DNA from 3 places in the Polaromonas sp. P4_F6 genome. Region 3 is predicted to be linked to each of the others. Evidence: predicted binding sites of a transcription regulator. Region 3 holds the regulator's gene; each other region holds the start of a gene.

Region 1 (3,275 bases), on a different contig from region 3:
ATAGAGGATGATCTTCTTGTGCCCCTTTGAGAGGCCGACCAGCGAGGCAACGATCTCCTTGCCCAGGCCAACCCCCTGGTGCTCCGGATGCACCGCGATGTCGCAGATATACGAGCAGTCCATGCCGTCTGCCAGCGCGCGGCCGGCGCCAATCAGTTGGCCGCCCTCGTACACAAAACTTTTGAACAGGCTGTTGGAGAACACGACTTTCAGGTCCGCCGCTTTCTTCTCGCCCAAAGGCGCAATCCGGTAGAGATGCGAGAGCGCGTCCCAGTCCACGTCCTCCGATGAATGCTTCCATTCGAATGCCAAGATGAACTCCTTCAATATTGGGCTTGCACTATAGCCCTCGCGGCCCCAAGCTGCCGGGCCCTCAGAACAGGCTGCCCTGCCCCGCCGCACCCGGCGGCCTGAAGCGGCTCAAGTCCAGCTCCACACGCTGGCGGTTAAAACCCAGGCGATTGCAGCATTTCTCAAAGCGCTGCTTGATCAGGTCTGCCCACAGGCCGTAGCCCTTCATGCGCGAGGCGAAATCGCTGTCGTAGTCCTTGCCCCCGCGCATCTCCTGGATGCGCGCCATGATGCGCGCGGCGCGCTGCGGGTAGTGCAGCTCCAGCCATTCCTTGAAAAGAGGCGCCACTTCCCAGGGCAGGCGGATTACCGTGTAAAACGCCGAACGCGCGCCGGCCTCCCAGGCCGCCTCCAGCACCTGCTCCATGTCCTCGTTCACAAAGGGAATCTGCGGCGCCACGCTCACACCCACAGGAACGCCGTGCTCGGCCAGGGTGCGCAGGGTGCGCAGGCGGCGGTGCGGCGCCGCGGCGCGCGGCTCCAGCTTGCGCGCGAGTTCGCCGTCCAGCGTGGTGATGGTGATGTACACGGCGGCCAGCTTGTCGGCCGCCAGCGGGGCAATCAGGTCCAGGTCGCGCTCCACGCCGCTCGATTTGGTGATCAAGGAAAACGGGTGGCAGGTATCACGCATCACCTCGATCAGGCCGCGCGTGAGCCGCAGCTCGCGCTCGGCCGGCTGGTAGCAGTCGGTGCCCGATCCTATGTTGAGCAGGCGCGGCACATAGCTGCGCTTGCCCAGGTCAGCGCGCAAGGCCTCGGCGATATTGCGCTTGGCAATGATTTTGGTTTCAAAGTCCAGGCCCGGCGAAAGATTCAGGTAGCTGTGCGTGGGCCGGGCATAACAGTACACACAGCCATGCTCGCAACCCCGGTAGGGATTGATGCTGTAGTCAAAAAAGATGTCGGGCGAATCGTTGCGCACAATGGCACTGCGAGCCTCCTCCAGGGTGACCGTGGTTTCCAGCCGCGGCGCCTCGCCCGCCACCCCCTCCTCCAGCGTGCCCCAGCCATCGTCCCAGGCCGTGCGCACGTCCTTCTCAAACCGGTGCGCGATGCGCGTGGCGGTGCCGCGGCCCTTGATGGCGTGCAGGGGGATGATGGCGTCGGACATGGGTGGAAACAGCCCGGCCCGGCAAAAACGAGCCAACCAGAATGCTGTATTTACGTACAGTATATTCAAGCCAACCGCTTTCATCAAGCCGGCCGTCTCCCACCCCTTCCATCCACAGGGGTAGACACTCCCAAGTCTTTAGCCGAGGCGGACCAACCCCTCCTGCAAGCTCGCAGTCGAATGCACGGCCTGCGCCTGCGCACCAAACTGCGCATTCGTCAGCACCTCCTGCGCCTTGCCCAGGCCCATGCCCGCCAGCGTGCCGTCCGCGCCATAGTGGTAGGCCAGGTCGCCGCCCAGGGCTTCGCTGTCGCTGCCCGCCAGGTGGAACTGCGTGAGCCCGTTGCTCAGCGCCCAGCTGCTCAGCCCCGGTGTGGCGGTGCGCGCCGCGTCGAACGCGCCCACCAGGCCCTGGAAGTCAAAGGTCTGTACCTTTTTATTGAGCAGCGGGTCACTGGAGTTGGCATCAAAGGCGCTCATCGCTTCGGCCACCAGTTGCAGGTTCAGCACGGTCCGGTTGCTCACATCGCCGTACCAGCCGGCAAGAGTCAGCATGTCGCCGTCGCTCACCTTGAGCACCAGGTCGTTACCGTTCTTTTGCAGGCTCAGGTTGGCGTAGTCCAGGCCGGCGCCGCCCAGGCTGACCGTGTCGTCCTGGCTTTGTGGGCTACCGTCCCCTCCATACACCGTGTCCTGGCCATCGCCCACGTTGAAGGCGATCACGTCGGGACCGTCTCCGCTGGTGATGAAGTCGTTGTCGGTGCCGCCCAGGAGAAAGTCGGCCGTAGCGCTGCCTCGCAGGTCATCATCACCAGCCCCACCGTTGTAATAGTTGCCGCCGTCGGCATCATGGAGGTTGTCACCGCCGGCGCCGCCTTCCAGGAAATCACTGCCGCCACCGCCATACAGAATGTCGCCGCCCCCCTCTCCAGCCAGGAAGTCGCTTCCGCCCAGACCCTGCACGAAATCATCGCCTTCAGTTCCACGCAAATAGTCGCTGTTTTCGGTGGAAGAAAACACCGCCATCCCGGCCAGATCGTCGGCAGTCCACACGGTGCCGTCGGCAAAGAGAACCCTCTCCACCTGATGGGCGTCGTTGTCAAACCAGTTGCTGAGCTGTATGCGGTCTGCGCTGCCCAGGTTCAGGAACAGGTTCAGGGAAGAGTCACGGGTGACATAGACCTCGTACGAGGCAATGCCACTGCCAAAGCGGATGGTGTCGACATTGCCTTCCTCATCTCCGTATTCGTTGACGATGTCGAAGCCGTCGCCGCGCTTGAACCGGTAAACGTCGTCGCCCGCGCCGCCGCTCAGCACGTCGTTGCCGGCGCCGCCGGCCATCACATCAGCCCCTGAGGTGCCAAAGAGGGTGTCATTGCCTTCCGTGCCTTGAACGGTCACATCGGACACGGCAACAGTGAGCGTGAAATTCGACGAGGCTGACAGGCCAAAAACATCCCTTGCCTTGACGGCAATGGAAAGCGCCCCGGCAAAGCCCGCCGGCGCGGTTCCCTCAAGCCTGAATGTGTCGACGTTGAAGTTGAGCCAGGCGGGCAAGGGGTCGCCGTTGGCAAGGCTGAAGCTGTACATCAACGGGTTGCCGTCCTCGTCAGAGAACAGGTCCGAGGGAATATCGAGGCCGACGTTCCCTTGTGCCTCGATTTCCAGGTCATCCAGGGGATACACCGCCTCGGGGGCATGGTTGAGGCGGCTCGCGTCAGCCAGCGCGAGTATGTCGCCCGCGTTCCAGACCACGCCGTTGTCGAAAACAATGCGCTCCAGGAAATAGCTCGCGGCCTCGGGGTTGAGGCCT
Region 2 (3,275 bases), on a different contig from region 3:
AGGCCGGCTTTTTTGGCCATCTCAGGCCCCTTGCGGCACGCCGGCGCGTGCAATCGGCGCCTCGCGTACCGGCAGGTTCACCAGGGCGGCAAACACGCCCAGCGCGATGGCGATGTACCAGACGATGTCGTAGCTGCCGGTGCGGTCATATAAATAGCCGCCCAGCCACACGCCCAGGAAAGAGCCGATCTGGTGGCTGAAGAAAATAAAGCCGCCCAGCATCGACATGTGCTGGATGCCGAAGATCTGCGCCACCACCGCGTTGGTCGGCGGGATGGTGGACAGCCACAACAGGCCCATCAGGCTGGCGAAGATGTAGACGCTCAGCGGGCTCAGCGGCGCCGCCAGGAATACGGCGATCACCACCGCACGCGAGAAATAAATCGTCGCCAGGATTTTCCGCTTGGCGATCTTCTGGCCCAGCGAGCCGGCGATATAGGTGCCAAAAACATTGAACAGGCCTATCAGCGCCAGCGCGTAGCTGGCCACCTGGGGCGACAGGCCCTTGTCCTTGAGGTAGCTGGGCATGTGCACGCCGATGAACACCACCTGGAAGCCGCAGACGAAATAGCCCGCCATCAGCAACTGGAAGCTTGGGTACTTGAAGGCCTCGCGCAGCGCCTGGCCTATGGTCTGCTCGCGTTTGGCCGGCTGGCCGCCGGCAAAGCCGCCTTCGCGCAGGCCCAGCGCCAGCGGCGCGATCAGCAGCACCGCGCCGCTGAGCACCAGCAGCGCTTCCTTCCAGCCCAGGCCGCTGATCAGCAGGCCTTCGACCGGCACCATCAGGAACTGGCCGAAAGAGCCGGCCGCCGCGGCCACGCCCATGGCCCAGGAGCGCTTTTCCGCCGGGATGTTGCGGCCTATCACGCCATAGATCACGGCATAGGTGGTGCCGGCCTGCGCCGCGCCTATCAGCACCCCTGCCGTCATGGTGAACAAAAAGCCCGTGGGCGACAGCGCCATGCCCACCAGGCCCAGCCCGTACAGCAGGGCGCCGCCCACGATCACGCGGAAGGCGCCGAAGCGGTCGGCCGCCATGCCGGCAAAAATGCCGAACACGCCCCAGGACAGGTTTTGCACCGCCAGCGCGAAGGCAAAGGTTTCGCGCGTCCAGCCCTGGGCCTGGGTGATGGGCTGCAGCCACAGCCCGAAGCCGTGGCGTATGCCCATGGACAGCGTGACGATGGTGGCGCCGCAGATCAGCACCTGCAGCATGGAGAGTTTTTTGGTGTCGGTGGTCATGGGTGGCCGCCGCAAGCGGCGAAAAAAGAAGGGCCCCGGGGTGGGTGGGGAAGCGATCAGCCGACTGTAACGAAAATGGCAAAACGCTGCCGCGCCCGCCCCCGGTTTCCACGCCCGAATCGGGTTGGCTGTATGCCTATACAGTGACTTTTGCGGCCCGGACTACAATTGCGGCAATTCTTTCAACTGCCATGGCTGACAAACTACCCACCGAATATTCCGAAGGTTCGATCCGCGTGCTCAAGGGCCTGGAGCCCGTCAAGCAGCGCCCGGGCATGTACACACGCACTGACAACCCCCTGCACATCATCCAGGAAGTGCTGGACAACTCCGCCGACGAGGCCCTGGCCGGCTACGGCAAGAAGATCAAGGTCACGCTGCACAGCGACGGCTCGGTCAGCGTGGACGACGACGGCCGGGGCGTTCCCTTCGGCATGCACCCGGAAGAAAAGGCGCCCGTGATCGAGCTCGTGTACACCCGGCTGCATGCCGGCGGCAAGTTCGACAAGGGCAAGGGCGGCGCCTACAGCTTCTCGGGCGGCCTGCACGGCGTGGGCGTCAGCGTGACCAACGCGCTGTCCAAGCGCCTGGAGGTCACCTCCTACCGTGAAGGCATGGTCGCCCACCTGGTGTTTTCGGGCGGCGACGTCACCGAAAAGCTGCACCTGCGCAAAAACGGCGACGGCGACCGTAAGACCGGCACCACGGTCCGGGCCTGGCCCGACGCCAAGTACTTCGAGTCGGCGGCTTTGCCCATGGCCGAGCTTACCCACCTGCTGCGCAGCAAGGCCGTGCTCATGCCCGGCGTCACCGTCACGCTGACCAACGAGAAAACCAAGGACACCCAGACTTGGCTCTATAAAGGCGGCCTGCGCGACTACCTGATGCAGACCCTGACCGGCGACCCGGTGATCCCGATGTTTGAAGGCGAAGGTTTTGCCGACACCCAGCACGACAGCTTCGCCGAAGGCGAGGGCGCGCAGTGGTGCGTGGCCTTCACCGAAGACGGCCAGCCCATGCGCGAGAGCTACGTCAACCTGATCCCGACCAGCGCCGGCGGCACCCATGAAAGCGGCCTGCGCGACGGCCTCTTCAATGCCGTCAAAAGCTTTATCGACCTGCATTCGCTGCTGCCCAAGGGCGTCAAGCTGCTGCCCGAAGACGTTTTTGCCCGCGCCAGCTATGTGCTGAGCGCCAAGGTGCTGGACCCGCAGTTCCAGGGCCAGATCAAGGAACGCCTCAATTCGCGCGACGCGGTGCGCCTGGTTTCCAGCTTTGTGCGCCCGGCGCTGGAGCTGTGGCTCAACCAGCACGTCGACTACGGCCGCAAGCTGGCCGAACTCGCCATCAAGGCCGCGCAAACCCGCCAGAAGGCCGGCCAGAAGGTCGAAAAGCGCAAGGGTTCGGGCGTGGCCGTGCTGCCCGGCAAGCTGACCGACTGCGAAAGCCGCGACCTGGCGCACAACGAAGTCTTTCTGGTTGAGGGCGACTCGGCCGGCGGCAGTGCCAAAATGGGCCGCGACAAGGAAAGCCAGGCCATACTGCCGCTGCGCGGCAAGGTACTCAACACCTGGGAGGTCGAGCGCGACCGCCTGTTCGCCAACACCGAAATCCACGACATTGCGGTCGCCATCGGCGTGGACCCGCACGGCCCCAACGACACGCCCGACCTCAGCGGCCTGCGCTACGGCAAGGTCTGCATCCTGAGCGACGCCGACGTCGACGGCTCGCACATCCAGGTGCTGTTGCTCACGCTGTTTTTCCGCCACTTCCCCAAGCTGATTGAATCGGGTAATGTCTATGTCGCGCGGCCGCCGCTGTTCCGGGTGGACGCGCCGGCGCGAGGCAAAAAACCGGCATCCAAGTTTTATGCCCTTGATGAAGGCGAGTTGACCGCCATCCTGGATAAATTGCGCAAGGACGGTGTGCGCGAAGGCGCCTGGAGCATCAGCCGCTTCAAGGGCCTGGGTGAAATGAGCGCGGAACAGCTCTGGGAGACCACACTCAATCCGGATACCCGCCGTTTGTTGCCC
Region 3 (3,275 bases):
GGACGGAGCCTATGCCGAAATTCGGCGGCATGGAGGCCGACTTGAGGCCGGCCTGTTGCCAGGCGCCATGCTTGAGGTGGGCCACGTAGTGCGGGATGCGGCGCATGGCCGCCATGACCAGAGCCCAGGTCAGCTCGGCCGGTGCCGTGGGTGAACCGGTGCCTTCGGCCACCGCGATGCCGCGCTCGGTGCAGGCCGCGACGTCGATATGGCCTCCGACGCGGCCGGTCTGCACGATCAGCTTGAGTTTGGGCAGTTTTTCAATGACCTGCCGGCTGAGCTGGGTCCGTTCCCGGATGAGGACGATGACGTCGGCATCCTTGAGCCGGACAGACAGCTGGCCTATGCCTTTGACAGTGTTGGTATAGACCTTGGCGGGGTAGGCCTCCAATTTGGCAGCGCAGTTCAGTTTTCGCACTGCGTCCTGGTAGTCGTCGAGGATCACAATATTCATGCCGATATTGTGCCTGCAAGATTTTTCTTGCTTGCGGGAAGGGCTACCCGAACGTACTCATTTTGTATCGCCAGGAAACCTGTTGCGGTATTTCAGTCTGGCGGCCGCGCGCCGCGCAGGCTCATGGGCCTTTGCCGCAGGGGGCGAGTGTGGGCCGGGCTTGCTGTTTACTGCAGCGCGGCTTCGCGCTGGGCCATGCGCTCAAGCTCCGCGCAGACGTCGGCCATGCGGCCCGAGATGACCATGCGGCCGGCGCAGGCCGGGCCGACATTGGCGTCGAATTCGCGCACGACGCGCAGGCGGCTGGGCGCAGGGCGTTTAGGCATGGCCTTGCCGGGGGTGGTTTCGCGCAGGGCCGTGGCGGCACCCGAAGAAAACGGCAATGCCAGCTGGCCGTTTGCGCGCTGGGCACGTGCAGAGGCGCCATACCGGCCGGACCTGGTTGCGGGCACAAACCAGGCTGCCAGCGCCTGCGCGGGGGCCAGCAGGATGGACAGAAGGGGTGAATGTGAAAAACTGACGATTCCCATGATGAACTCCTGTATGAGAGAGGTTTACACAGGCAGGATTTCGGACCGGCGACAGGCCGGCAGGGCCGCCGCACCAGGGTGTTGGCCAGAAAGCCAAACGCCCGCCACCTGGTGCATGGCCGGACTGGATGGCTTACATCAGCATGGTGTTGCGTATCAAACCGACGGCCAGGCCTTCGAGTTCAAACGGTTCACCGGGCTCGACCACGATGGTCTTGAAGTCGGGGTTTTCGGGCAAGAGCTCGATCAGGTTCTTGTTGCGGCGAAAGCGCTTGACGGTGACTTCATCACCGAGGCGGGCCACGACGATCTGGCCGTTCTTGGCTTCCTTGGCTTGTTTGACGGCCAGCAGGTCGCCGTCCATGATGCCGACGTCGCGCATGCTCATGCCGCGAACCTTGAGCAGGTAATCGGGCTGGCGCTGGAACAGGCCGCTTTCAAAATAATAGGTTTGCTCGATATGTTCCTGCGCGAGAATCGGGCTGCCAGCAGCAACCCGCCCTACCAGAGGTAGGGCGAGTTGGGCCAGGCTTTGCAACGGCAGGGAAAACTGTTTGGTGCGCGATTCGTTGATGGAGCGCAGGGTGTCGCCGCGCAGGCGTATGCCGCGGGAGGTGCCGCTGACGAGTTCAATGACGCCTTTGCGGGCCAATGCCTGCAGGTGTTCTTCGGCGGCATTGGCGGACTTGAAACCCAGTTCGTTGGCGATTTCGGCGCGGGTGGGCGGTGCGCCGGTGCGTGCGATGGCGCTCTGGATCAGTTCCAGGATTTGTTGCTGGCGCGCCGTGAGCTTGGGACCTTCGGAGGGAAAATGCGGGAAATCGGCGAGGATGCTCATGGCGGGACTCCTTGGTTCTTCGGTCAGGTCAAGATGCAGGGGCTGTAACCCGTTTAGCTGTATCGACCTGTTTTAATATCCAGTACCTGTATTTTCATCCAGTTTTTAAAAGATTGCAAGATCACTTTCCATGCATCCTCAAAATATTGTGATTCTGGGCACCGGTGGCACGATTGCCGGCCGGGCCGCCAGCGTGTCGGACAACATCGGCTACACCGCCGCCCAGGTGGGCGTTGAAGAACTGCTGGCCGCGATCCCGGCCCTGGCGCAGGCCGGTTCAGTGCTCACCGAGCAGGTGGCGCAGGTTGACAGCAAGGACATGACCTTCGCTGTGTGGGCCAAGCTGGCCGCGCGCGTCAGCCATTACCTGGTGCAGCCCGATGTCCAGGGCATCGTCATCACGCACGGCACCGATACGCTCGAAGAGACCGCTTTTTTCCTGCAGGCGCTGCTGGCGCCGGCCAAGCCCGTGGTGTTGACCTGCGCGATGCGCCCGGCCACGGCGCTGGTGCCCGATGGGCCGCAAAACCTGCTCGACGCCGTGGTCGTGGCGCGCCATGCGGGCGCGCAGGGTGTGGTTGCGGTGTGCGCCGGGGTGATCCACGGCGCGGCGGATGTGCAGAAGGTGCATACCTATAGGCTTGATCCCTTCAGTTCGGGCGATGCCGGCCCGATAGGCTATGTGGAAGAGGGCCAATTGAGGCTGCTGCGCAACTGGCCGCAAGCCCAGGCAGCGCGCGCGCAAGCCGCCGCCAAAAGCATTGCCGGCCTGGGCGGCGCCGTGCCCCGTGTTGAAATCATCATGAACCATGCCGGCGCCGGTGGCGCCATCGTGCAGGCTTTGCAGGCGCAGGGCGTGCAAGGCCTGGTGGTGGCGGGAACCGGCAACGGCAGCCTGCACCATGAGCTGCAGGCCGCCTTGCTCAAGGCCCAGGCCGACGGCGTCAAGGTGATTCGCGCCAGCCGCTGCGCCGCAGGGCGGGTGCTGCCGACCCCGGCCGACGCGATTCCGGATTCGGACGGCCTGAGCCCGGTCAAGGCCCGCGTAAGCCTGATCCTGCAGTTGCTGGCCTGAATCTCTCCGGGACCGGCAGCGCAGGCGCGCCGGCCCCGAACTTCCATTCCTTTTTTTGACCTCGCGGACACCCCATGCAAACCCCGTACGAACTCGGCAACCAGAACCAGACCACCACCTGGGAGGCCTGCATCCGGTTTTATGAGGCGCTGGCCCGGCGCTGCCCGACCGTGTTGCAGTTCTCGCAGATTGGCACTTCCGATGCCGGCGTGCCCATCCACGCCGGCATCGTCAGCGCCGACGGCGTGTTTGACCGCGAGAAGATCCGGCAGGCGGGGCGTGCCGTCTTCTTCAACAACAATGGCATACACCCCGGCGAGCCCGAAGGCATAGACGCCTGCATGGCGCTGGTGCGCGACCTGTGCCTGGAGCCCGAAC

What was found. Region 3 encodes LexA, which represses DNA repair genes until DNA is damaged. Its sites were predicted from a motif close to ACTGTATNNNNATACAGT; they were not measured.
Region 1: a site for LexA is predicted at 1,506-1,523, ahead of AC1DUN_RS07660 (PA0069 family radical SAM protein). Genes of this name have one in related genera too.
Region 2: a site for LexA is predicted at 1,370-1,387, ahead of AC1DUN_RS07870 (DNA topoisomerase IV subunit B). Genes of this name have one in related genera too.

Annotation. Positions count from the first base shown of each region.
Region 1 is NZ_JBFUJQ010000002.1:368,326-371,600, forward strand. Features, by position in the region: gene AC1DUN_RS07655 (GNAT family N-acetyltransferase) at 1-312, opposite strand, end outside; gene AC1DUN_RS07660 (PA0069 family radical SAM protein) at 374-1,462, opposite strand; gene AC1DUN_RS07665 (calcium-binding protein) at 1,601-3,275, opposite strand, start outside.
Region 2 is NZ_JBFUJQ010000002.1:434,611-437,885, reverse strand. Features, by position in the region: gene AC1DUN_RS07875 (MFS transporter) at 22-1,242, opposite strand; gene AC1DUN_RS07870 (DNA topoisomerase IV subunit B) at 1,434-3,275, shown strand, end outside.
Region 3 is NZ_JBFUJQ010000005.1:238,299-241,573, reverse strand. Features, by position in the region: gene AC1DUN_RS14660 (D-2-hydroxyacid dehydrogenase family protein) at 1-454, opposite strand, end outside; gene AC1DUN_RS14655 (hypothetical protein) at 622-984, opposite strand; gene lexA (transcriptional repressor LexA) at 1,118-1,822, opposite strand; gene AC1DUN_RS14645 (asparaginase) at 1,953-2,897, shown strand; gene AC1DUN_RS14640 (M14 family zinc carboxypeptidase) at 2,972-3,275, shown strand, end outside.